DNA from 3 places in the Shewanella sp. SP1S2-4 genome. Region 1 is predicted to be linked to each of the others. Evidence: predicted binding sites of a transcription regulator. Region 1 holds the regulator's gene; each other region holds the start of a gene.
The links. Region 1 encodes sigma-54, which starts transcription at its own class of promoters, with help from an activator protein. Its sites were predicted from a motif close to GTTGGCACGNNNNTNGNNT; they were not measured.
Positions count from the first base shown of each region.

Region 1 (8,019 bases):
TAACGTATTAGGTTATACCGACAGCAGTGGCTCAGACTCTTACAATTTACGTCTGTCACAAGTACGTGCGGGTGAAGTGGGTAATTACTTGATGAGCAAAGGCGTCGCCTCTGCCCGTGTAAAATCAAAAGGCATGGGTGAAGCGAGTCCTATCGCATCAAATGCTAATGCCAATGGCCGCGCCCAAAACCGCCGCGTTGAGATTGTATTAACGCCGACGGGTCAATAGACATTAAGTATTCTAGTTTTACAAAAGTCGCCTGAGGGCGACTTTTTTGTTTCTGTGATAGGTATATTTAGCGGTAAGTGCCCCGCAGATTTTAGCTAGACAATTTGTCCTCTCTAACCTGTGTTTTGGGTGATCTGCACCACAATCACATCACAGCGGTTTGCCTTGGGATGAGTTCAGCTTGATCCCTTTACCGATTTCACGTTCTGTATGGGGATAAGTCACCAGAATGACTTTTAGCGCCCAGAGGAGAATATGACTATGACAAGCAAACACGTGTTAGTCGCCTTGAGTTTAAGCCCTGTCATCACGGTGGCTGCTGTACAAGGAATGCCGATGAAAGCCGAAGTGACCACAGGAGCGGCGCCGATAGAACTGCGCGCCGCAGGCAGTTTAAAGACTGCGATGAAGGATATTATTGCCGCTTATCAAGCCGAGTCGCAAACGAGTGTTGCGGCACAATATGCGCCATCAGGTTTATTGTTAAAACGCATTCAAGAGGGTGAAAAAGTCGATATTTTTGCCTCGGCAAATATGAAACATCCGCAGGCGTTAGTGGATGCGGGTCAGGGGAAAGCGGTGCAAATGTTTGCCCGTAATCAACTCTGCGCGGTTGCCCAGGATAATGTTCAGGTGACGAGCGCAACGCTACTCGATACCTTGTTAGATCCTAAGGTCAAAGTTGGCACCTCAACCCCGAAAGCTGATCCGGCGGGTGATTATGCCTGGGCCGTTTTTGCTAAGGCCGAAGCGGTAAAACCCAATGCGAAAGCCGCGTTAGAGATCAAGGCATTGCAACTGACTGGCGGCCCTGAGAGTGCTAAACCACCTAAAGATCGCAATCCTTATGGCTGGGTGATGGAAAACAAACAAGCAGATATCTTTTTAACCTATTGCACTAATGCTGTGCTGGCTAAAAAAGAAGTGCCGAGTCTACAAATCATCGACTTACCGCAGGAACTCGCCGTGGGGGCTGACTATGGTTTATTGGTTTTGCAGGGCGCCAATGCTGCCGCAACGCCGTTAGCTGAGTTTATTCTATCGGCAAAAGGCCAAGTTATACTGAGCAGTTATGGCTTTCAACCACCGGCAAAATAGCCTTTTCTAGTTTTTCAGCGAGATAAAAAAACGGCACCCTTTCGATGCCGTTTTGGTTATAAACTCAAACTGTTAAAGCGTTAAAGCGTTAAAGCGTTAAAGCGTTAAAGCATTAGTGCATCAGATAGAGCGTCGCTAATCCGAGGAAGGCGAACAGACCAACCACGTCAGTGACTGTGGTGAGCACCATGCCGCCAGCGAGGGCGGGATCGATTTTAAGGCGTTTTAAAATCAATGGAATACTCGCACCTGCAAGGCCAGCCACTGTCATGTTGATCAGCATGGCACTGCCAATTAATCCCGCCAGTGCCATATCATCCTTCCACAGCAACACGGCAACAAAGACTAAAATCGACCACATTAAGCCATTGAGAAAGCCAATCGATAATTCTTTACCGATAAGCCAACGGGCGTTGCTTTGGCCGATATGGCCTAAGGCAATACCGCGGATCACGAGCGCTAAGGTTTGATTACCAGCCACACCGCCCATGCTAGGGACAATTGTCATCAAGATAGCGATAGTGGCAAATTGCTCGATAGTGCCTTCAAACATATTGCTGACAGAGGAGGCGAGCAGTGCAGCGAACAAGTTAATCGTGAGCCAGAGTGAGCGACGTAGGGTACTTTTTAGCACTGGGCCAAAAGTATCCTCGTCATCGTCCATCCCCGCCATCCCCATCATGGAATGCTCGGCGTCTTCGCGGATAACATCGACCACGTCATCGATTGTTATTCGTCCTAGCAGCTTGCCATCGCTGTCAACGACGGGAGCTGATACCCAGTCATTGCGTTCGAATTTCTGCGCCACTTCACTGTCGGACATGCTCACAGGAATACTTTGGATATCGGGGTCCATGATGTTGCGAATTGTGGTGCTTGGCGCGCAAGTCAGTAGATCTGCCAGCCTGACACCGCCGAGCACTTTGTCCTGTTTATCGACCACATATAAGGTATCTGTGGTGTCTGGCAGGTTGCCCCTTTGGCGAAGATAGCGCAGCACCACATCGATATTCACATCGGGTCTTAGAGTAACGGTATCTGTGTTCATCAAGCTGCCGGCGGTCTCATCGGGATAGGATAAGGCCTGTTCTACCCGCTGGCGGTTTTGTTCTGTCATCGACTGCAACACTTGCTTGTAAACGGCATCGGGAAGGCTACGCAGGATATAGGCGAGATCGTCGGTGTCCATGCTCGCCGTCGCTTTTGCGACTCGCTCAGGACTCATGCTGCGGATCAGCGGATCTTTGAGTTCTTCGCTTAACTCGTCGAGTATGTCGCCTATTTGTTCCTGATCGATAAGCTGCCACAGCACTTGTCTGGCGCTGGGTGGTGAGGATTCTAAGATCAGCGCGATATCTGAGGCGGCCATTTTTTGCAGCATGTTACGCACGTGCACAAACATGCCACTGCTAAGCGCTTGGTTTAACTGGTCGAGACTATGTCCGGTGTGATCGTTTTCTGAATTATCTACGGGCATTTGTCCTCCATAGTTGTCCGCCACTGTGCGGCAAATTGGTTCGAGAGTGCGCTGCTTGGCGCAGGGCTAGACTTAGCGGTGACTTCGCGATAGTTATGCTTCAGTCACAGATAGAGAGCTCTGGCATAGATCATGCGTTTTACGCATAGATTAAGGCGGCTAAGACTAAGGTGAGTCAGCGGTAATGCTCGCTAGTGTAATCGCCTATGGTTCGTGCCGTCGAGCGACAAATATGTCGCCAAGCTTTTGAAACGAGATGTGAACTGCACAAATAAGCAGTGCTAAGTGTGATGTGTACTGATCTGAGTGCCTGTGTGGAACACTGAGTATGAAATGAAACTAACAGGCTTCGTCAAACTTAGCGTCGATTAAGGCACAAATGGCATCCAGAGCGGGCTCTGCATCTGGGCCTTCGGCGATAAGCTTAATGGTTTTACCCATGCCAGTTTCAAGCATCAGTAAGCCGAGCACGCTGGCGGCGGATGCCTGTTTATCGCCTTGTATCAAGGTGATGCTTGCATCAAACTCGGATGCCAGTACCACGAGCTTTGTGGCGGCACGGGCATGTAATCCCAGTTTGTTACAGATGGTGATCTGACGTTCAAGCTTTGGCATTATTCAGCTCTCGATGGCGGGCATAAACCTTATGTTTACCGTTACTAAAGCGTTTAGCCAATTGCTCAGCGACGTAAACCGATCTGTGTTGCCCACCCGTGCAGCCAATGGCCACAGTCAAATAACTGCGATTGTTGCGTTCGAGATGCGGCAGCCAAGTTTCCAGCAAATTCTCGATTTGCCAGATGAACTTATTGACCAGTGGTTGGCGATTTAAGAACTCAGCTACGGGCTCATCTAAGCCAGTCAATGGACGCAGCGCCAGTTCCCAGTGTGGGTTAGGCAGGAAGCGCACATCAAACATAAAGTCGGCTTCGGTGGGCATACCGTGCTTAAAGCCAAAGGACTCAAAGTTGATCACTAATTCTTTATCGACACTGCCGAGCAGAATTTGTCTCACTTGATCGCTTAAATCATAGATATTCAGGTTCGACGTATCTATGTAGTGATCGACCAGTTTTGACATAGGCTCGAGCAGTTTCCCTTCCAGTTTTATTGCTTCTTGCAAAGAGACTTGGCTCTTCGACAAAGGGTGCAAACGGCGGGTTTCGCTGTAACGCTTGAGCAGAATTTTATCGCTGGAATTGAGGAAGAAGCTGGTTAACTCAGTATCAGGAGGCAGGCTCGCGAGTTGCTTCACTAAGACTTTATCCTGCTCAGGCATGTTACGCACGTCGACACTGATGGCGACGAGATCGTTACTGCCTTTGAGTTGCTCAAGCAAAGTGCCGATTAAGGGCAAGGGAAGGTTATCGACACAATAATAGCCGAGATCTTCGAGTACCCTTAGGGCGACAGATTTGCCTGAGCCTGAGCGGCCCGACACTATGACCAGTTTCATCCAGTGATTACCTGATAGAGTTCCGTTTCATCATGCGTCTTGCGTAATTGCTTTAATATTTGCTTGTCGCTCAGCTTTTCGGCCATGCAAGACAAGGTACTTAAGTGCTGCTGACATTGGTCTGCAGGCACCAGTAGTGCAAATAAAATATCAACAGGTTGCTTATCGATAGCATCGAATGCTATCGGCTCTTCACACTTAATGAGTATGGCAATGGGCTGATCTATATCGGCTAGTCGACCATGTGGAATGGCGATGCCGTTACCTATACCTGTGCTCCCCATCTTTTCGCGCGCCACTAGGCTTTCGAATATCTCTTGAGATGAGAGGGTCGGGTACTGGGCAGCGACTAAGTCGCTGATGAGTTCCAGTACCTTTTTCTTGCTGCCCGGAGTGGCGCAGGTAGTGCACTCCGGCCGCAGTATGGTACAAAGTTCCATTATTAGTGTTTTGTTAACTTCTCTTTGTGTTTAATAACCTGACGATCAAGCTTGTCAATCAGGGCGTCTATAGCGGCATACATGTCAGCATGCTCTGAAGTAGCAAAAACTTCACCACCGATAAGATTTATTCTCGCTTCGGCAATCTGTTGCATTTTCTCGACATTGAGCACAACGTGCACATTATTGATCTGTTCGAAATGGCGTTCAAGTTTTGAAAACTTTTCTTCTACATATGCGCGTAACGATTCGGTAATTTCGACATGGTGTCCACTCAGGTTTATTTGCATAGAAACGTCCTCCGATATCCACTGTAGGTTATAAACTTTTACGCTGATTAGAAGGCGGAATGAGCATAGCCTCTCGGTACTTCGCAATGGTTCTGCGGGCTACGTTGATCCCTTGTTCTGCCAGAAGTTGTGCCATCTTACTGTCGCTCAATGGTTTTTTCTGGTTTTCCGCTGCAACCAGTTTCTTAATGAAGGCTCTGATTGCTGTGGATGAGCACTCCCCACCATCGTCAGTACCGACGTGGCTAGAGAAGAAGTATTTTAGTTCAAAAAGTCCCTTAGGGGTATGCATGTATTTCTGTGTCGTCACCCGTGAGATGGTCGACTCATGCATTTCTACCGCTTCGGCAATATCGTTAAGCACCATAGGTTTCATGGCTTCTTCACCGTATTCAAAGAAACCTTGCTGATATTGGACGATACAGTTCGCCACCTTCAACAAGGTATCATTACGGCTCTCTAAACTCTTGATAAACCATTTAGCCTCTTGCAGATGGCCACGAATAAATTGGCTATCGGCTTGGCTTTTAGTGCTGCGCGCCATCGAGGCATAATGTTGGTTTACATTGATTTTTGGCATGCAGTCAGGATTCAGCTCAACCACCCAGCGGCCATTTTTCTTCGACACTGACACATCTGGGATGACGTATTCGTCATCGTTGGGCGTAATCAATAAACCTGGGCGGGGATTGAGGGTTTGGATAAGCGCTATGCCGTCTCTTAACTCATCCTCTTTTAATTTAGTCTTACGCATCAACAATCTAAAATCGCGGGCGGCGATCAGATCTAAATGATCTTTGATCAGCATGCGGGCGTTTTCTAGGTTGGGCGTGTCAGCGGCGAAATGCGACAGTTGGATCAACAGGCACTCGCTTAAATCGCGGGCGGCAACACCAATGGGATCAAAGTGTTGAATGCGCTTGAGTACGGCTTCGACTTCGTCAAGCTCAACCTCAGGATTGCCCATAGCTTCGAGAATTTCTTCAGTGCTTTGGGTGAGATAGCCCTGATCGTCAATGGCATCAATAATGGCGGTGGCAATGGCTAAATCGGTTTCAGAAAACGGCGTGAGGTTTTTTTGCCATTCTAAGTGCTCATACAAGCCTTCACTGGTCTCACCTTGGAAGGGCATATCATCTTCACGACTGCCACCGGGGCCAGAATTGGGGGAGGCGGTGAACACTTCATCCCAGGTGGTGTCCATGGGGAGTTCGTCGGGCATGGATTCTTTGGTTAAGGACTCTGCCGTGTCTATGGTGGAGCTGTCTTTCTCTGGCGGCAGAGTGCTCGATTCACTGAAATCCGTATCGGATAGCGTTTGGTTTACAGGGGCTTTAGTGGCGTCGAATTGATCCTCTTCCAGCTCGAGAAGGGGATTAGAATCTAAGGCTTGCTGGATCTCTTGCTGCAGTTCTAATGACGACAGTTGCAACAGACGTATGGCCTGTTGTAATTGTGGCGTCATGGTTAACTGTTGACCCAGTTTGAGCTGGAGTGACGCTTTCATGTTACCGCTGATCCCTACGTTATTATTGTTGGATGAGGTCGCTTGTTATCATCTTGAGTGGAGTCCAATGGTGGCATAAATTACCTGCATTGGCTCCGCTTGATTAACTATAGCCTGAATTGTTCACCTAAGTACACAGCCCTAACTTGCTGATTGTCTAAGATCTCTGCGGGTGTCCCCTCGGCAATCAAGTTTCCGTGACTCACGATATAGGCATGTTCACACACATCTAATGTCTCACGGACATTGTGGTCTGTGATCAACACGCCAAGGCCACGACTTTTGAGCTGTTCGATAATCTTTTTAATGTCGATAACCGAAATCGGATCGACACCAGCAAAGGGTTCATCGAGCAAAATGAACTTAGGATTTGCTGCTAACGCCCGCGCAATTTCGACACGGCGACGTTCACCGCCCGACAATGACATGCCTTGGCTGTCACGGATGTGGGTAATGTGGAACTCTTCGAGCAGATGCTCTAGCTCTTCTTCCCTTTGCTCTTTTTTTAATTCTTTACGCGTTTGCAGCACGGCCATGATGTTGTCATGGACGGTCAGTTTACGGAAGATACTGGCTTCCTGCGGCAAGTAACCTATACCTTTGCGGGCACGCAGGTGCATAGGATCTGCGGTTAAATCATCATCGTCGATAAAGATGTGGCCTTTATCGCTTTTAACCAGACCGACGACCATGTAAAAGGTGGTAGTTTTACCCGCGCCGTTCGGGCCGAGTAGGCCAACGACCTGACCGGTTTTTACCGTCAGACTGACGTCTTTAACCACTTGGCGACTCTTGTAACTCTTCGCCAGATTTTGTGCTCTTAGGGTGATTTGGGTCATTTAGAGTCCTGCTTTTTCACAGGTTTATCTGCTGGCGCGTCTGGTTTGGCATCATCTTGATAGCTTTCAGGCTGAATAATAGTGATCACGCGATCGTCACCACTACCTGTGCTCTCAGCAATCAATTTTTGCTGGATGATGTTATAGCGGATCACATTACCCGTCACTTGGCTACCCGCTTGATCTAACGAAGCTTGGCCTTTCAGTGTTAGGGTACGGCTTGCCATATCGTAACGAATTTCTTTCGCGCTCGCCGAGGCTGGACGACCATCGTCTAACACTTGGCTGTAAGTTGCTGGGTTACCAGTGGCCACTAAAATTTTGCTATTTTCACCTTCGGCAGAAAATGCACGCAGTTCATTTGCTTGGATTTTTATCGAGCCTTGGGTAACTTCCACCGGGCCAAAGAAGATGATCTGGTTGTTCTTGATATCTGCCGTTTGGCTCACTGCTTTGATTTTAACTTCCTGCTTTAGGTCGTCGACTTTAGCAAAGGCGCTCATGCTCATTATTAGCATTAGGCTGGCAAGTAATACGTTATTTTGCTTCATATGTTCCTACTACCTGACTGGTCAATTTCACTTCTTGCGCGTTGAGGTCGGCATAAAGGCCTTGGCCTTGAATATTAAAATCTTTCCCTGTGACGTAAATGGTACGGTCAGAGGTCATTATCATAGTATTGA
Region 1 is NZ_JAUOET010000013.1:2,004-10,022, forward strand. Features, by position in the region: gene Q4Q52_RS12945 (OmpA family protein) at 1-229, shown strand, start outside; gene Q4Q52_RS12950 (hypothetical protein) at 380-505, opposite strand; gene Q4Q52_RS12955 (molybdate ABC transporter substrate-binding protein) at 491-1,327, shown strand; gene mgtE (magnesium transporter) at 1,440-2,804, opposite strand; gene Q4Q52_RS12965 (HPr family phosphocarrier protein) at 3,144-3,419, opposite strand; gene rapZ (RNase adapter RapZ) at 3,406-4,260, opposite strand; gene ptsN (PTS IIA-like nitrogen regulatory protein PtsN) at 4,257-4,700, opposite strand; gene hpf (ribosome hibernation promoting factor) at 4,703-4,990, opposite strand; gene Q4Q52_RS12985 (RNA polymerase factor sigma-54) at 5,019-6,497, opposite strand; gene lptB (LPS export ABC transporter ATP-binding protein) at 6,605-7,336, opposite strand; gene lptA (lipopolysaccharide transport periplasmic protein LptA) at 7,333-7,887, opposite strand; gene lptC (LPS export ABC transporter periplasmic protein LptC) at 7,874-8,019, opposite strand, start outside.

Region 2 (8,019 bases), on a different contig from region 1:
TGCTCATTTATTGGCAGCTTATGTCGTCAGCCTAATTGTAACAAAACTTCACTTCCCCGCAGTGGCTTCATGGCTATACTAAAACCAGAGAAAAAATCTTGGCAGATAAAAACTAAAGCTCAATTTGTCGATGATTTAGTAGTCAATCCATTCTGCAGGCTAAGGAGTCCCAAATGGTTCGATGGCGTTTAATGCTCCTTGCGTGTTGCCTTTCCTCCATGGGATTGAGCACAGCGAAAGCGGATACCTTAATGCTGACATCCTTACTTTGGCCGCCTTATTCTGGGCAGCAATTATCCGAGCAGGGCGCGAGTATTGCTGTGGCACGGGCGGCGCTCAAAGTGATGGGGCACCAATTAGAAGTGGATTTTTACCCATGGAGCCGCGCTGTAAAGCTCGCCAGTATGCCTAATTCTGACTATCTGGGTTATTTCCCTGAGTATTACTTTGAGACTGAAAAGTTTGTTTTTTCTAAATCGATTGGCGACGGTCCTTTGGGACTGGTGGAGCAAAAAGCCCATCCTGTGAGTTGGAATTATGTCGAAGATCTGAATCGCTATACCTTAGGTGTGGTGAAAGATTATGTAAATACTCAGGCGTTAGATCGCATGATTTCCACAGGCGTTCAGCCGACTGAAGCCGTTACTTCAGATGAGCACAATATTAAGAAAGTGGCCGCCGGCCGTATTGATGCGGCGGTAATCGATGTCAACGTGCTGCACTATTTACTTAAGCAAAAGCCTTTACAACCGCTGGCGGACAAACTGCAAATCAACCGCCAAATTTTAGCGAATAAGCAGCTTTATATCGCGTTTCGTAATACCGAAGAAGGCAGACGTTGGCGGGATATTTTCGACCAAGGCTTGGCGCAAATAGACGTCGAAACCATCATCGGAGAGCTACTGTATCGTGAAGACTAATGCATGATTTAGGTTAGTGAACTCTCTATTCTACCCCTTATTTTTTCCTCTATTTTCAGCCAATTCCTCTCAAAATTACATCAGATATTCCGCTTGTCATCATTCTGTCTTTGTTCACTATTAGCATCACCTTAACGGCATGAGTTGCTTTCTCATTTTATTGTTTAAGGTGACATGAATAAACTTCCCTTTGAGTTAGATACGCTGCAACAACTCATTGATACTCATCATCTTAAGTTGCAGTATCAAATTCTTGCCGACATCCCATTTCGTCACGAACATTTTCCTCTCTACAGTGTTGAACTGGGCGGGGGAGATAAGCCCTGTCCGACAGTACTCTTTGTGGGCGGCGTGCATGGGGTTGAACGTATTGGCTCTCAAGTCATCTTGGCATTGCTGAACAGTTTGTTGCAGCGGCTGGTGTGGGATAAACATCTACAACAGATGTTAACGGGCGTGCGGTTAGCTTTTGTGCCTGTGGTGAATCCCGTTGGTTTATTTATGGGAACGCGGGGTAATGGCAATCAAGTGGATTTGATGCGTAACGCCCCGATAGAATCCAGCGAAAAAGTCTCCTTTATGGTGGGAGGGCAGCGGATATCGTCGCGGCTGCCTTGGTATCGCGGCATGGGGGGAATGGAGCTTGAAACTACTGGCTTAGTTGCCTATGTACAGCAATTGCTGAGCCGCAGCACTAGTTTGATTTCCCTCGATGCTCACTCAGGCTTTGGCTTGAGTGATCATATTTGGTTCCCCTACGCCCATACGCGTACCGCCTTCGAAAATGCCAATTATATTTTTCATCTAAAACAATTATTTGAACAGAGTTATCCCCATCATGGCCATTATCGGCTCGCACCCCAGAGTCAGTTTTATCGCACCCATGGGGATATTTGGGATTACCTCTATCGCCAACATCAAGTGGCCGATCCCCATGCGCAGGTACCGTTTCTGCCTTTGACATTAGAGATGGGATCCTGGGCTTGGATTAAGAAAAATCCCAGACAAATATTTAATTTTGCAGGTTTTTTCAATCCGCAGAAAACACATCGTCATCACAGAATTTTACGCAGGCACACAGTGCTGATGCAATTTATGATGGAAGCGGCCTACGCCCAATCGTTAGAGCACTTAACGCCTGAACGTTTGGCTGAACTCACTGAGTGCGCGCGGCAGTATTGGTATCGGGAGCCACAGTCATGACAACTTGGGTGTTATTGCGGGGATTAATGCGTGATCAGCGCCACTGGAATGGCTTCGATCAGCGACTGCGACAAAAGGGGCTGCGAGTACTGACTCCTGACTTGCCGGGCAATGGAACGCTATCAACCGAGGCCAGTCCGCTTAAGATTGCTGACTATGCCCATGCAGTGTGGCAGCAATTGGATGAGCAGGTACAAGAAGGAGAAGGCATTTACCTTCTCGGTTTGTCTATGGGCGGTATGTTGGCACTGGAAATGGCGCGTCAGCGACCTTGGCAGATAAGGCATGTATTTGTACTAAACAGCAGTGCGGCTAATTTATCGGCTTGGTATCAAAGATTTAATCCACTGAATGCATTGAAGGCGTTTTTCTTGCGGGCTCGAGGTAAAGCCTTACATCCCATCGAGTCGACGATAGTGCGTTTAACCAGTTTTCGTCATCGGCGAGACTGCAGTTTAATTGCCGAATGGAGTGAATTTCGCCGCCAATCGTCGCCAACTATTCGTAACGCCTGGCGGCAACTGTGGGCGGCTTTTCAATATCAGTGTCCATTGACCGTGGAAGTGCCGATAAGTGTACTCTGTGGCGACCGTGATGCGTTGGTGAGCATGGCATCGAGCAAAGCCTTGGCACAGCACTTTCACACGGATTTGATAGTATTAGCGTATTGCGGCCATGATGCGGCCATTGATGCCCCTGCAAAACTGGCACATTATCTGTTGGCAATTGTGGCGCCGACTAAGTCGCAAACTGAGGTTCAAGAGGATGATGAACCTGCCCATGCGCAATATGTCCATACTCAATACAGTTGCAACGATTTACTGGAGGAAGAAATGGCCTTTAACGAGGCGATATTTTCAGTGTGGGATGAAAAAGCCCTATCCATTCTCCACAGTAAATCATCGACAGTAAATCATCGGCAATGAACAGCGCTAAGACGGATAACTCACTGCCGATTAGGCTTTAGCCACGACGGTTTGTCCTATCGGTGTTAGGCTGAGTAATGCCAGTTTAAGATGCTGTATTCCAAAGGGAATACCGATAATAGTCACAAAACAGGCTAAGGCATGGACCAGGTGGCCTATGGCTAACCAGATCCCAAACAGCAAGAACCAAATAATATTTCCCACCATGCCTAGGGCACCTGTGCCTAAATCGTCACGTCCGGTTAAGTGACGACGGCTGATTTGTTCTTGACCAAAGGGCCAGAAGGTCATTTCACCGATAACAAAGCAGGCGCGGCCAAAGGGAATACCAATAATGCTGATAAAACACAGGATACCTGCGAGCCACCAAGCGAGTCCCATTACAAATCCACCGAGCACAAACCAAGCGATGTTGAATATTAAGCGTAATACTGCCATTGAAAACTCCTTATGTTACTTTTTTAGCCTTTATCGTTAGCTGTAATGAATGCTGTTAGCTTTGATAAACTGAATATATGCCAATGACTAAGCGAGAAACGTGCCAATTATTTTGTTTTCAAAAATCAATGCCTTACATCCACCTGTTTAAGCTTTATTTGTGATTTTCACTAATTCTTCGCTAAATTGCTAATTTCTTAAGAGCAGAAGATCAAAGGTGGCGTTAAACTAGCCATTCCATCCAATGGCTTAAAAGCCAGAGTATTTAATCGTTTGAGTAGCCTGATGTTTGCAAATTCCCCCGTCGATATTTTTGCCTTTGCTGGTCGAGAAATATTTCTAAAACGTGATGATTTATTGCATCCAGCGTTTAGCGGCAATAAAGCACGTAAATTCGGCTACTTTTTAGATCATGAGTTTGCCGGCATCACCAAGGTGATAGGCCATGGCTCACCCTTAGCGAACTCTTTGTATTCCCTATCAACATTGGCCAAGATGAAAGGCTGGCAGTGTGATTTTTATGTTGACCATATTGCCAGTCAGATTGTTAAGCATCCCACGGGGAATTACGCTGCGGCATTGGCAAATGGCGCCAATATTATCGACTTAAGTGAGTTAATGGCGCAAAAGCTGGCGTTTACTCAGTCGCAGGATGAACCTCAGGTTTTATCTGACCTTAATGTTAGTTGTGACCCTGCTTTGCAAACGGGTGGTGCGCGACTGAGTTGCCAAGAGTATATCGAGACTCAAGTACTCGCGAATGAGCCGACGGCGCTTTTTATCCCAGAGGGTGGGCGTTGTTCCTACGCTGAATACGGGGTAAATGTATTGGCGCAAGAAATAGTGCAATTTGCGCAGGCGAATGATTTAGTCGATTTAACAGTATTTTTACCGTCGGGGACGGGGACGACGGCGTTATTTTTAAATCAGTACTTTATTCGTCAGCAAACGGCGATTCGCGTCGTGACTTGCGCCGTGGTGGGCGGCGATGATTATTTACGTTTACAATTCTCTATGCTTAATCCAAATACTCTCGAGCATCCACAGATAGTGAATGTCGGCAAAAAATATCACTTTGGTAAACTCTACCCTGAATTCTATGCCATGTGGCAGCGGGTTTGTGCCTCAGGAGTTCAGTTTGAATTAATCTACGATCCCTTAGGTTTTATTGTGCTTGAGGATTACTTACAGCGTAGTGAATTAGGTCATGTGATGTATTTGCATCAAGGCGGATTATTGGGGAATGAGACTATGTTGCCGCGTTATCAGCGTAAATTTGGCTAAAGTAGCTAAGCCCACGGTGCAGGATATTTACTTAGTGACGCTAAGACATAATGTGTTTGAAGCTGTGTCATGCCTAAGTTAAGCTTATGATATTGAATGATGGGGAATACTCATGACTGAAGCGGAATATCTTGCCAATTACGATCCTAAGGCTTTCAAGGCTCAGCTACTGACAGTGGATGCCGTATTGTTTACCTACCATAATCAGCAGCTTAAAGTACTCTTAGTGCAACGTTCAAACCATCCTTTTTCAGGTTTGTGGGGATTACCCGGAGGCTTTATCGATGAAAATTGCGATCAATCCTTAGAACAAACCGTACTACGTAAACTGCATGAGAAAACCGCGGTAGTGCCACCTTATATTGAGCAGCTTTGCACTGTGGGTAATAGCTGTCGCGATGTGAGAGGTTGGTCGGTGACAGTGTGTTACACCGCCTTGATGAGTTATCAAGCCTGCCAAATCCAGATTGATTCAGTGAGTGATGTTAAGTGGTGGCCGTTAGAGGATGTGTTACGGATGCCATTAGCGTTTGATCATCTGCAGTTAATTGAGCAAGCGCGGGAACGCTTAACACAGAAAGCCTTATATTCTTTAGTGCCAGGCTTTGCACTGTCTGAACCTTTTACCTTGCCAGAACTGCAGCATGTACATGAAGTTTTACTCGGTAAGCCTATCCAAGGTAAATCTTTTCGTCGGCGGGTTGAACAGGCCGATTTATTGATCGATACCGGATTAAAGCGCACTGAACGGGGGCGTCCTGCGAATTTATACCGCTTGAAACCCGATACCGCATCGTACCGATTCTTAAGAAATTTAGAATGTTGATCAAAGTCGTTGCAGATTGAAACGCGTTTTCATGGGGCTAATGACAACTGCTTATGTTTTAGATTTTGATATTACTCAACAGCTTTTTTCCTATTCAGTTACCTAAATTGCATATAATGTCTAAAGGACACTATATGCAATTTAGGTATATCAATGGCTTTTATTTCGTCATAAATAGTCTAAAAATCAACTTTACATAATAATGTCTTTAAGACACTATTTGTTCTGTAGACAACAAGGGCGCCGTTAATTGCGGTAATCTTGCCATAGACAGGAGGTTAGTATGTCTCAACGTATTCAAGCATCTAAAAGCATTCAAGCGTATCAAGGCACAGTTAACACTCAACAACTGCAAGCCGATTTTTATCAGTTACCCGCAGCTAGTGATGAGGCTCATTACCGTTTATTTCAATTTGGCGCGGGGGAGAATCATGTTCAACTACTGGTTCCTCCAGCGAAACGCGTCACACTTTTCTTCGGCTATCGTGGCGATCATTCCATCATGCAGCTCTTGTTGTTAACTGATGCATTACGCCGCAGCGGTGCAGAGCAAATCGATCTGTTACTGCCTTATATGCCGGGCGCTCGCCAAGATAGAGTGTGTAATGTGGGCGAGGCCTTATCGGTAAAAGTCTATGCCAGCCTGATTAATCAGCAGCAATATGCTTCAGTCAGCATTTTTGACCCGCACAGCGATGTCACCGCCGCATTGTTAGACCGAGTGCAAGTTATTGACAACCAAAGCTTTGTCGCCGCGATTGCAGCTCAATTATCGGGTGAGCTAGTGTTAGTCTCACCCGATGCGGGGGCGAATAAGAAAGTATTCGGCTTAGCGAAAGCATTACAGGGAATGCCGGTGATCAGGGCCGATAAACATCGTGATGTGGTCAATGGTCATATTATCGCTACCGAAGTGTTCTGTGATGATTTATCGGGTAAAACCTGCTTAATCGTCGATGACATTTGTGCTGGTGGCAGAACCTTTATCGAACTTGCCATCAAGTTAAAGCAAAAGGGGGCTCAAAGCGTCATTTTGATCGTGTCACATTATGAAGATAAGGCCAGCGAATCGGCTCTGCGCGAGGTGGGCATCGACAGATTATTTTGTACCGATAGTTTAGGTGTCCCTGCACATATTTCGAGCGAGTTCTGTGATTGCCATGCTGTTTTGAGTTATATGAATCATTAAGGAAAATATTATGTACTTGAATCCCGTTACCGCCATTGATGGCTACAAAGTCGACCACCGTCGTCAGTATCCCGATAATACTCAAGTGATTTTTAGTAACTTGACCGCCCGTAAATCCCGTCGTGGTTATACAGACCAAATGGTGTTTTTTGGCTTGCAGTATTTTATCAAGCATTTCTTGATCGACAGTTGGAACCGTGATTTCTTTCAACAACCCAAAGATCAGGTCATTCGCCAATTCTCCCGCCGTATCAATAATTATCTCGGGCCAAATAATGTGGGTACTCAGCATATTGAGGAATTGCATGATTTAGGTTATTTACCAGTAAAAATCATGGCATTACCTGAAGGCTCAGTGTATCCACTAAAAGTGCCTTGCTTGGTTTTGTACAATACCGATGAGCGGTTCTTTTGGTTGACCAATTATCTCGAAACCATCCTTTCCGCGAATGTGTGGGGTATGTGTACCAGTGCCACTACCGCGCTGCAATACCGTAAAATATTTGAGACTTACGCGCTAGAAACCGATGGTGACATCGCATTTGTTGATTGGCAGGGCCATGATTTTAGTTTCCGCGGCATGTATGGTGCAGAGGCTGCGGTAATGAGCGGCGCTGCCCATTTACTCAGTTTTACGGGTACAGATACCATTCCCGCGATTGATTTTCTTGAGCAATATTACCGTGCCGATAGTGATCATGAACTTGTCGGTGGCAGTGTGGCCGCAACGGAGCACAGTGTGATGTGTGCGGGTGGTATGGAGAATGAATTAGAGACGTTCCGCCGTCTGATAGAAGATATTTATCCTAGCGGCATTGTGAGTATCGTTTCTGATTCTTGGGATTTTTGGCAGGTGATGACAGAGTTCACCGTTGCCTTAAAAGACCATATTCTTGCGCGTGAGGGCAAAGTGGTGTTTAGGCCTGATACGGGTTGTCCGGTGAAGATCATTTGTGGCGATCCACAAGCAGCTGTGGGGAGCCCTGAGTATAAAGGCGCTATCGAGTGTTTGTGGGATGTCTTTGGGGGCAGCACAACTGCCAAAGGTTACAAATTACTCGATAGCCATGTCGGACTTATTTATGGCGATTCAATCACTATTGAGCGGGCTGAAGCCATTTGTGCCGGCTTAAAGGCTAAAGGTTTTGCTTCAACCAATATCGTGTTTGGGATTGGCAGTTTTACCTATCAACACGTGACCCGAGATACCGACGGTTACGCGGTGAAAGCGAC
Region 2 is NZ_JAUOET010000021.1:37,635-45,653, forward strand. Features, by position in the region: gene Q4Q52_RS16730 (transporter substrate-binding domain-containing protein) at 174-920, shown strand; gene Q4Q52_RS16735 (M14 family zinc carboxypeptidase) at 1,095-2,123, shown strand; gene Q4Q52_RS16740 (alpha/beta fold hydrolase) at 2,120-3,049, shown strand; gene Q4Q52_RS16745 (YccF domain-containing protein) at 3,080-3,487, opposite strand; gene Q4Q52_RS16750 (pyridoxal-phosphate dependent enzyme) at 3,773-4,771, shown strand; gene Q4Q52_RS16755 (NrtR DNA-binding winged helix domain-containing protein) at 4,884-5,597, shown strand; gene prs (ribose-phosphate diphosphokinase) at 5,881-6,786, shown strand; gene Q4Q52_RS16765 (nicotinate phosphoribosyltransferase) at 6,797-8,019, shown strand, end outside.
Region 2: a site for sigma-54 is predicted at 3,577-3,595, ahead of Q4Q52_RS16745 (YccF domain-containing protein). Genes of this name have one in related genera too.

Region 3 (8,019 bases), on a different contig from region 1:
TTGCAGATGGCTCTCCTGGGCGACAAACACACCAATGCCATCCAGATCCGGCTGCTCATCACACCAACTCACTACCGCTTGCACTAACTTATGTCCGAGTCCTTTATGCTGCTCGTTCGGTGCAAGGGCGATAAACTGCAAAATACCGCAGTGCTTACTGGGTAAGAGTTCGACAATACTGGACTCTTTTTTCATCAACGCTTGGGTCGATTGCCAGCCCGTACCTAACAACATCTTTAAGCGCCAATGCCAGTAACGCCCTTCTCCCAAAGGCACTTCTTGCGTTACCACACAGGCTAAACCAACCAGTCTTTCATGGTCGAACAAACCTATGAGTGCTTGTTTTTGTTGCCATAACGTATTAAGTTCTTCGCGGATCGCGGCGCGCAGTTTTTGCTCGTAAGCGGCTTTATCTGAGGTAAAAAGTGAATCGACAAAAAAAGGGTCATCATGGTAAGCGTTATAGAGGATAGAGGCGGCGATGCGTAAGTCTTCCGCGGTCAAATAGACTGCACGGCAGTCTTCCAAGGTTTCATTGTCCATTATTAGTATTCCTTGACTTAGCTCACACTTTTTATGAGTAACAATTAATTTACCAAGGAAACGGAAAAGTGCAAATTTTAATCATAGATTGCATTTTTCAATCAGGCGCTTACTCTAAACGAAGGCACTATACTGAAAAGGAAACAATGATGGATACAACTCCAGTAGACCTAAGCCACTTATTCGAGCAACTCGGTTTAGACAGTAGCGATGAAGCCATAGCGCAATTTATTGCAACCCATGATATCGACCATCACATCCATCTAAGCCAAGCGCCCTTTTGGACCCCAGCTCAAAAGAGCTTTATCATCGAAGGCCTAGAAGCTGATGCCCTCTGGACTGAGCCCATTGAGCAACTCGATACTCAGCTACGTAAGCTATAAAACTCGCGGGTTAAATTTTACTGTAAGCCGTTTCACCCCAACCCACTAAGGCATTGTTGCTCAGCACAATAGGTGTGCATTCGTCCTTAGTGGTTTTTCCATCGCCATTATTGCGCTGGGTACGATAAAACAACACTAAGACTTCTTTATTCGATTCACCTTGAACACTTTGTTGAATGTAGGCTTCACTAAAATCAGCGGTGCCCATTAAGATCATCACTTGGTCTTTGGGCATCCCTAAACTCAGTTTGGTTAAGTTAGTGCGGTTTTTATCCTGCACTTTCTCCCATGATTCGCTGCTATCCCAACCCGATTCGCCATCACCGACATTGACCACACAGCCGCTAAGACCTAAGCTTGCAAGCCCTAAAAAAGTGATGGCGATAAGTTTGTTATTCAATTTATGGTTAATCATGTGACATCCTGTGTGATTATTATTGTTGCTTGAAAAAGCGATTTAGGCAGGACAATAAGCAAAATAGATGCCAAATGACAACACACTGTTTTTAAATGAAAAAACTTACACGTTCTTTTGAGATGGGTTTAACTCATTCAACAAATTAAGGAATTTTGCTAATTATGAGTCCACTTGACCAAGTATTAGCGGCTGCACGTTCGCTCGAAGCCTGCGGTAAAGTACCGAGCCTTGCCTTAATAAAAACCCGTTTAGGTAGCAGCCTACCTTTACCGATATTGATCCAAGGCTTACAGCAATTTAAATCTATGCCTAAGGCGGATCGTGAGCGTTTAGCAGAGTTACAAGCCATCAGCCCGACAATCGAAGCCGCTGCAACTAACGATACATTGACGCTTATACTGCTTGCCGAGCGTCTGCAGATACAACAGGCATATTTTGAACGTCATGCTGAGCAGCAAAAAGCAGAAATCATGCAATTGAAAAACGAACTGCTTGAACTAAAACAACGCATCAACTTATTAGAATCCCAAGGAAAAACCGCTTAATGTTTGTCACTGAACTACGCTTCGAATGCTTCGCCGACACCACTATCTCTGCCGCCGAAAAAGCCATTAATCAACTCCTCGAAGCCTATCGAGCTAATGGCCAAATCTTAGGGCGAGAATTTGCGGTCGCCTTTAATGACGGTGAGTTTAGAGTGCGTTTACTGATGCCAGAGAAAAGCAGTTTAGCGCATAAATATCACAGCCCTTGGGTTAAAAAAGCCTTAGCAGAGTTAACCGACGCTAAGCTACTCGCGCCGCGGGAAAAGTTTATCGGTCAGGACATTAATTCTGAGGTCAGCAATACCGACACACCGAGCTGGCAACTGCTGTATACCAGCTTTGTACACATGTGCTCGCCCCTGCGCAGCGGCGATAATCTATTGCCCATTCCTTTATATCGACTCCCAGCAACCTTTAATGGCGATCACAAACGCATTATCCGTTGGCAGAGCGAATGGCAAGCCTGTGACGAGTTACAAATGGCGGCGGCCACCAAAGCAGAATTTGCCGCACTTGAGGAATTATCGAGTCCAGACAGTGATTTATTTCGCAGAGGTTGGGATTTGCGCGGCCGTATCGAATATCTCACTAAAATTCCGACCTATTACTACTTATACCGCGTCGGCGGCCAAGATTTGGCCTCAGAAAAAGCGCGGCCTTGTCCACGCTGTGGTAGTCATGATTGGAAACTCGATGAACCTTTATTGGATATGTTCCACTTTCGCTGCGAGCCTTGCCGCATAGTATCGAATCTGTCTTGGGATCATCAGTAACATCATTTTATCCCGCCAAAGACCTCAACCTAAGAATCAGCCATGCTTAGGTTGAGCGTTCACGCTCAAACTCAGTGTGGTAGAGCGTTCACACTCTGGCTAAACGTGGTTGAAGGCTAAGAGCTCGCCGCAAGATAGCGTCAAGCTCCCGCCAACTAGCGTTTACCGAAGAGGTTTTGCCACATACGTTTAAAGCTGGCAAAAATCCCCGGATGTTCTAATGCGGGCATAGGCAGTTCTTCATGTTTAACGGGCGGTGCTATCCGTGGTGATAACGCCCCAATAAATTCCGCTAAACTTGGCGACAATTGTTGGGTGGGGATCTCACCTGGAAGCTCTATCCACACGCTGCCATCACTGTTGTTGATGGTGAGCATTTTATCGCCCTCATCTAACAAACCGATAAACCACGTCGGTGGCTGCTTGAGTTTTTTCTTCATCATCAGATGACCAATCAGGTTTTGCTGCAGGCAGGTAAAATCATCCTCATTCCACACTTGCAGTAACTCACCCGTGCCCCATTCTGAGTCGAATAATAACGGCGCAGAAAAATACTGACCGTAAAAATGATTGATTTCTGGCCATAAAGTCAACTCAAGCGCATGCTCAACATTGGCAAAACTGCCTTCGACTTCGCGTTTAACCGGCTGCCAAGAAACGGCTTGATCAAGATCAGCATGAAATTCGCCTTGAATACACACAGAAGCCTCACCCTGTGGGTAATAACGCGGTAGTTCACCTAAACTCGTTAGGTAAGCTTGATGGTAGTTTTGCAAAAATTTATCGAGTGCGGGCAGACAAGACACTTAAGCACAATCCAATTTCAGGTATAATGTGCGCCTATTTTGACATGGAAACAGTATTGATGACACAGAATCACGATCCCTATAGTGATGCGCAAGCGCTTGTTGGCCTGACTTTAGGTAAAGCCACAGACTATCAAGCCGAGTATGATGCGTCGCTGCTGCAAGGGGTTCCACGCTCACTAAACCGTAATGCTATTGCACTCACTGGGACGTTACCGTTTCATGGTGCCGATATCTGGACGGGTTATGAGCTGTCTTGGTTAAATGCTAAAGGTAAGCCTATGGTGGCCATAGCTGAATTTCATTTAAGCTATGAAAGCCTGAACCTGATTGAGTCGAAATCGTTCAAACTGTATCTCAATAGCTTTAATCAAACCAAGTTCGATAGCATAGATTCACTGCAAAAGACCTTAGTAGCAGACTTAAGTCAATGTGCTCAAGGTGATATTAGCGTTAAAATCATCGAACCAAAAAGCTTTGGCATTCAGCGTATTATCGAGTTACCAGGCACGTGTATTGACGATCTCGATATTGAAGTCAGCGATTATAGTTTTAATCCTGATTACTTGGAAAACAGCACGGACGATAAGCAAACGGTTGCGGAAACGCTTAATTCAAACCTGCTGAAATCCAACTGTTTGATCACTTCGCAACCCGACTGGGGCAGCGTAATGATCCGTTATCAAGGGCCTAAAATCGATCGCGAGAAACTGCTGCGCTATTTGATTTCTTTCCGCCAACATAACGAGTTCCACGAGCAATGTGTCGAGCGGATTTTTGTCGATTTGAAGCGTTTCTGTCATTGCACTAAATTGACCGTTTACGCCCGCTATACGCGCCGCGGCGGTTTAGATATCAACCCGTATCGCAGTGACTTCGAGCAACCTGGCGAAAGCCACAGACTCGCAAGGCAGTAATTAACGTTCGTTCGAGTATCAGATTACGAACTAAGGTTTAGAACTGAGCAAAAACCAAGGTTACATACCGAAACTAAGCTCTGAATCGCTAGCCTAACTGCTTGCAAGATTCAGAGCTTTTTCCTTTACAGTGCTCGCACTGGCATCGAGCAATAAGCTTCGCAGCCATTGATGGCTCGGGTTTTGGGTGTATTTACTGCTCCACACCATATACAAATCAATGGGTCTTGTTTTCAGTGGCATAGGTAAAATCTGGATGCCGAACAACTCGGCGTACTGACTGGCGTACCGCAAAGGCGCTATGCCTATCGCCTCACTTTTGCCTACGGTAGCAAACATACTCAATAAAGATGACTGCTCACTATACATCTTGCGTCTGGGCAAGACGCCTTCGGTAAACAAATCCCCCGCAGTAAGATTAAAACGCCGCATATTCAAAAAGACGTGTTTCTCCTCAAAATACTGCTCATGGGTGATGGCGCCTTGAATCCGAGGATGCTGCCGACTGACGATACACACTAAGGTTTCAGTGAACAGTAATTTGCTCGAGAGCAAACTTTGCTGCGCGGGTTTAATGTCTATCGCCACAGCGACTCGCTCAAGCAAGATATCGCGATATAAATCAGCTTCCTGTGGCGGTGATTCTCGAAAAATCACTTCAATATCCGCATCCTGTAATAACGCCTGCACACCGGTTTGCAGCGCTTCGATAACCGACTCATTGGCATACACATAGAAGCGTCGCTGACTGCACTTTGGATCAAAATGCTCAAACCCCAGCAATACAGTTTCGATATCTGCCATTGGCTGCTCAAACTTACGGTACATTTCCCGCGCCACTGCCGTCGGTTCAATTCCCCTCCCAACCCGATTGAACAGTGACTCCCCGACCCATACCCTGAATCGACTGATCGCATTACTGACCGAAGATTGAGTTAAGTCCAACTCTTCAGCCGCTTGCGTGAATGAACGAGTACGGTAAACCACCATAAACACCCGCAATAAGTTTAAATCTAACGGCTTTTGTGTCGGCATAAGGTAAACCACTCATTCACAATATGAATATTACAACCCAAGCTAACGCGAGTTATCTAAATACACAAGCTGTCTATACTCAAACCATCAACGACACTATCCCTCCTATCTGTAGGTAAAATTATGCAAAAATCTTTGATGACATTGAGTATTATCGCAACGTTCTCCCTCAGCGCTTCGGCGGCAGAACACGAGCATGAACATATCAGCCTGCACTATCAGGGAAAGCCTGCGACCCAGCAAACCGCTGAGGTCAACAAGGCCACAGCAGCCACTCTAAATTACACCGATAAAAAAGCCTTTGAAGAGTTTTCTAAGAATCTCATCGCCGAACTCGATGAACCAACTGCCGCCATTTTACGCACCGAATTCAGCTTTATCGGCGACAAAACCCCAGACACAGTCAATCCCTCACTCTATCGCCAAGCCCAGTTGAATATGGTGTCTAACGGCTTATACAAGGTCACAGATGGCATTTATCAAGTTCGCGGCACTGACTTGTCGAACTTAACGCTTATCCGCGGTAAAACGGGGTGGATCCTTTATGACGTGCTGCTCACCAAAGAAGCGGCAAAGTTATCATTGGAGTTTGCGCTAAAAAACTTGCCTGAGGGTAATGACTTACCTGTGGTGGCGATGATTTATTCCCACAGTCATGCGGACCATTTTGGCGGTTCCCGTGCAATCAAAGACATATACCCTAAGGTCAAAGTCTATGGTTCAAATAACATTACCAAAGAAATTGTCGACGAAAACGTTCTCGCCGGTAATGCCATGAGCCGCCGCGCTGCCTATCAATACGGCGCAACGTTAGAGCGAAACGATCAAGGTATTGTCGATGCAGCACTCGCCAAGGGGTTATCCAAAGGCGAAGTGACCTACGTTAAACCCTATGTCACCTTAAACGGCAAAGATAAGTGGGAAACACTCACCATTGATGGCATAGACATGGTGTTTATGGATGCCTCAGGCACAGAAGCCGCCTCGGAAATGGCCACCTATATTCCCTCAATGAAAGCCCTGTGGACGGGTGAACTCACCTACCATGGCATGCACAACATTTACACCTTGCGCGGTGCAAAAGTCCGTGATGCCATCAAATGGTCAAAGGATATCAATGCATTGCTGACACGCTTTGGCGATGATGCGCAGGTACTTTTTGAGGCCCACTCGGCGCCCGTCTTTGGCAATGCGGATGTAAATGCTTACCTCAGAATGCAAAGGGATAACTATGGCCTAGTGCATAATCAAACCCTGCGTTTAGCCAATAACGGTGTGGGTATTCAAGATATTGGCGATGCGATTCAAACCACTATCCCTAAGGCGGTGCGCGATACTTGGTATACCAATGGTTACCATGGTACCTACAGCCATAATGCGAAAGCCGTGTACAACATGTATTTAGGCTATTTCGATATGAATCCAGCCAACTTAAACCCGCTACCGACAAAGGATGAAGCGAAGAAATTTGTCGAGTATATGGGCGGTGCTAAAGCCGTGGTTAAACATGCCAAAGCCGACTATGCCCAAGGTGAATACCGTTTCGTGGCGACGGCACTGAATAAAGTGATCATGGCAGAACCCGATAACGAAAAGGCCAGACAATTACTTGCCGATACCTATGAACAACTGGGCTATCAAGCCGAAGGCGCAGGCTGGCGTAACATTTATCTTACCGGCGCCCAAGAGTTACGCGTAGGGATCCAACCCGGCGCCCCCAAATCGGCATCGGCAGATATTTTAGGTGAAATGGAGATCTCGACTCTGTTTGACTTCCTCGCCGTAAAAGTCGATAGCATCAAGGCCGCTGAACTTGGACTCATCAGGCTTAATGTGATTAACCCCGATACCAAAGAAACACTCTACGTCGAGCTAAGCAACGGTAACTTAAGCAATATTAAGGTTGATAAACCAATGGAGGCCGACACCAATCTTTATATTGATAAGCGCTACATTACCGGGATTTTACTCGGCAAAGTGACCCTCAAAGACTTACTTGCCAACGGCACGGCCAAACTCGAGGGCGATAAAGCGGCCTTCGGTAAGATAGCGTCGACCTTAGTAAAATTTGATGAAAACTTTGAAATCGTCCCGCTACCTAGCGCGAAATAATGACATCAACGCCCTGAAGCTTCAGGGCTTTTTTATGGGAAAACGAACTAGCGCATATTCACCTTGAACGGCTCTAGCACTGGGGGACTGGCATCATGCCAAGCAGATTCAGGATGATGTTGTCAGTTCAGAAAGCAGCATTAGTTAGCAGAGGCTGGCGTTGGCGCTACAGTTTTACACTCAAGTAATAATTGCTGGAAATGTGCGCCTAAATCTTGCTGGGCAAATTGCTCGCTCGCGGTCGCCATTTGCTTAAGGCTTTGTAAGGCTTGATCTAAACCTTGTTGCTCGATAAGGCTTTTAGCATAGGCCGCCGCATCCGCGCCTTTTTGTAGCAAGCTCGCGACTTGATCAAAACTGATGTCTTGCTCCATCACTTTCTGTAAGTCACCCAGTAATTCTGCCACCTTGGCCGACTCCACCAGCGAGCCTTCAACATTAACTAACTTACCAAGCGGATCTTGGCTAAGTTTTTCTGCCACGCAGG
Region 3 is NZ_JAUOET010000001.1:126,847-134,865, forward strand. Features, by position in the region: gene Q4Q52_RS00540 (GNAT family N-acetyltransferase) at 1-543, opposite strand, end outside; gene Q4Q52_RS00545 (DUF2789 domain-containing protein) at 693-926, shown strand; gene Q4Q52_RS00550 (DUF3192 domain-containing protein) at 937-1,341, opposite strand; gene Q4Q52_RS00555 (hypothetical protein) at 1,506-1,889, shown strand; gene Q4Q52_RS00560 (Zn-ribbon-containing protein) at 1,889-2,662, shown strand; gene syd (SecY-interacting protein) at 2,818-3,468, opposite strand; gene queF (NADPH-dependent 7-cyano-7-deazaguanine reductase QueF) at 3,528-4,385, shown strand; gene Q4Q52_RS00575 (LysR family transcriptional regulator) at 4,479-5,420, opposite strand; gene Q4Q52_RS00580 (alkyl sulfatase dimerization domain-containing protein) at 5,544-7,532, shown strand; gene Q4Q52_RS00585 (hypothetical protein) at 7,673-8,019, opposite strand, start outside.
Region 3: a site for sigma-54 is predicted at 1,398-1,416, ahead of Q4Q52_RS00550 (DUF3192 domain-containing protein). Genes of this name have one in related genera too.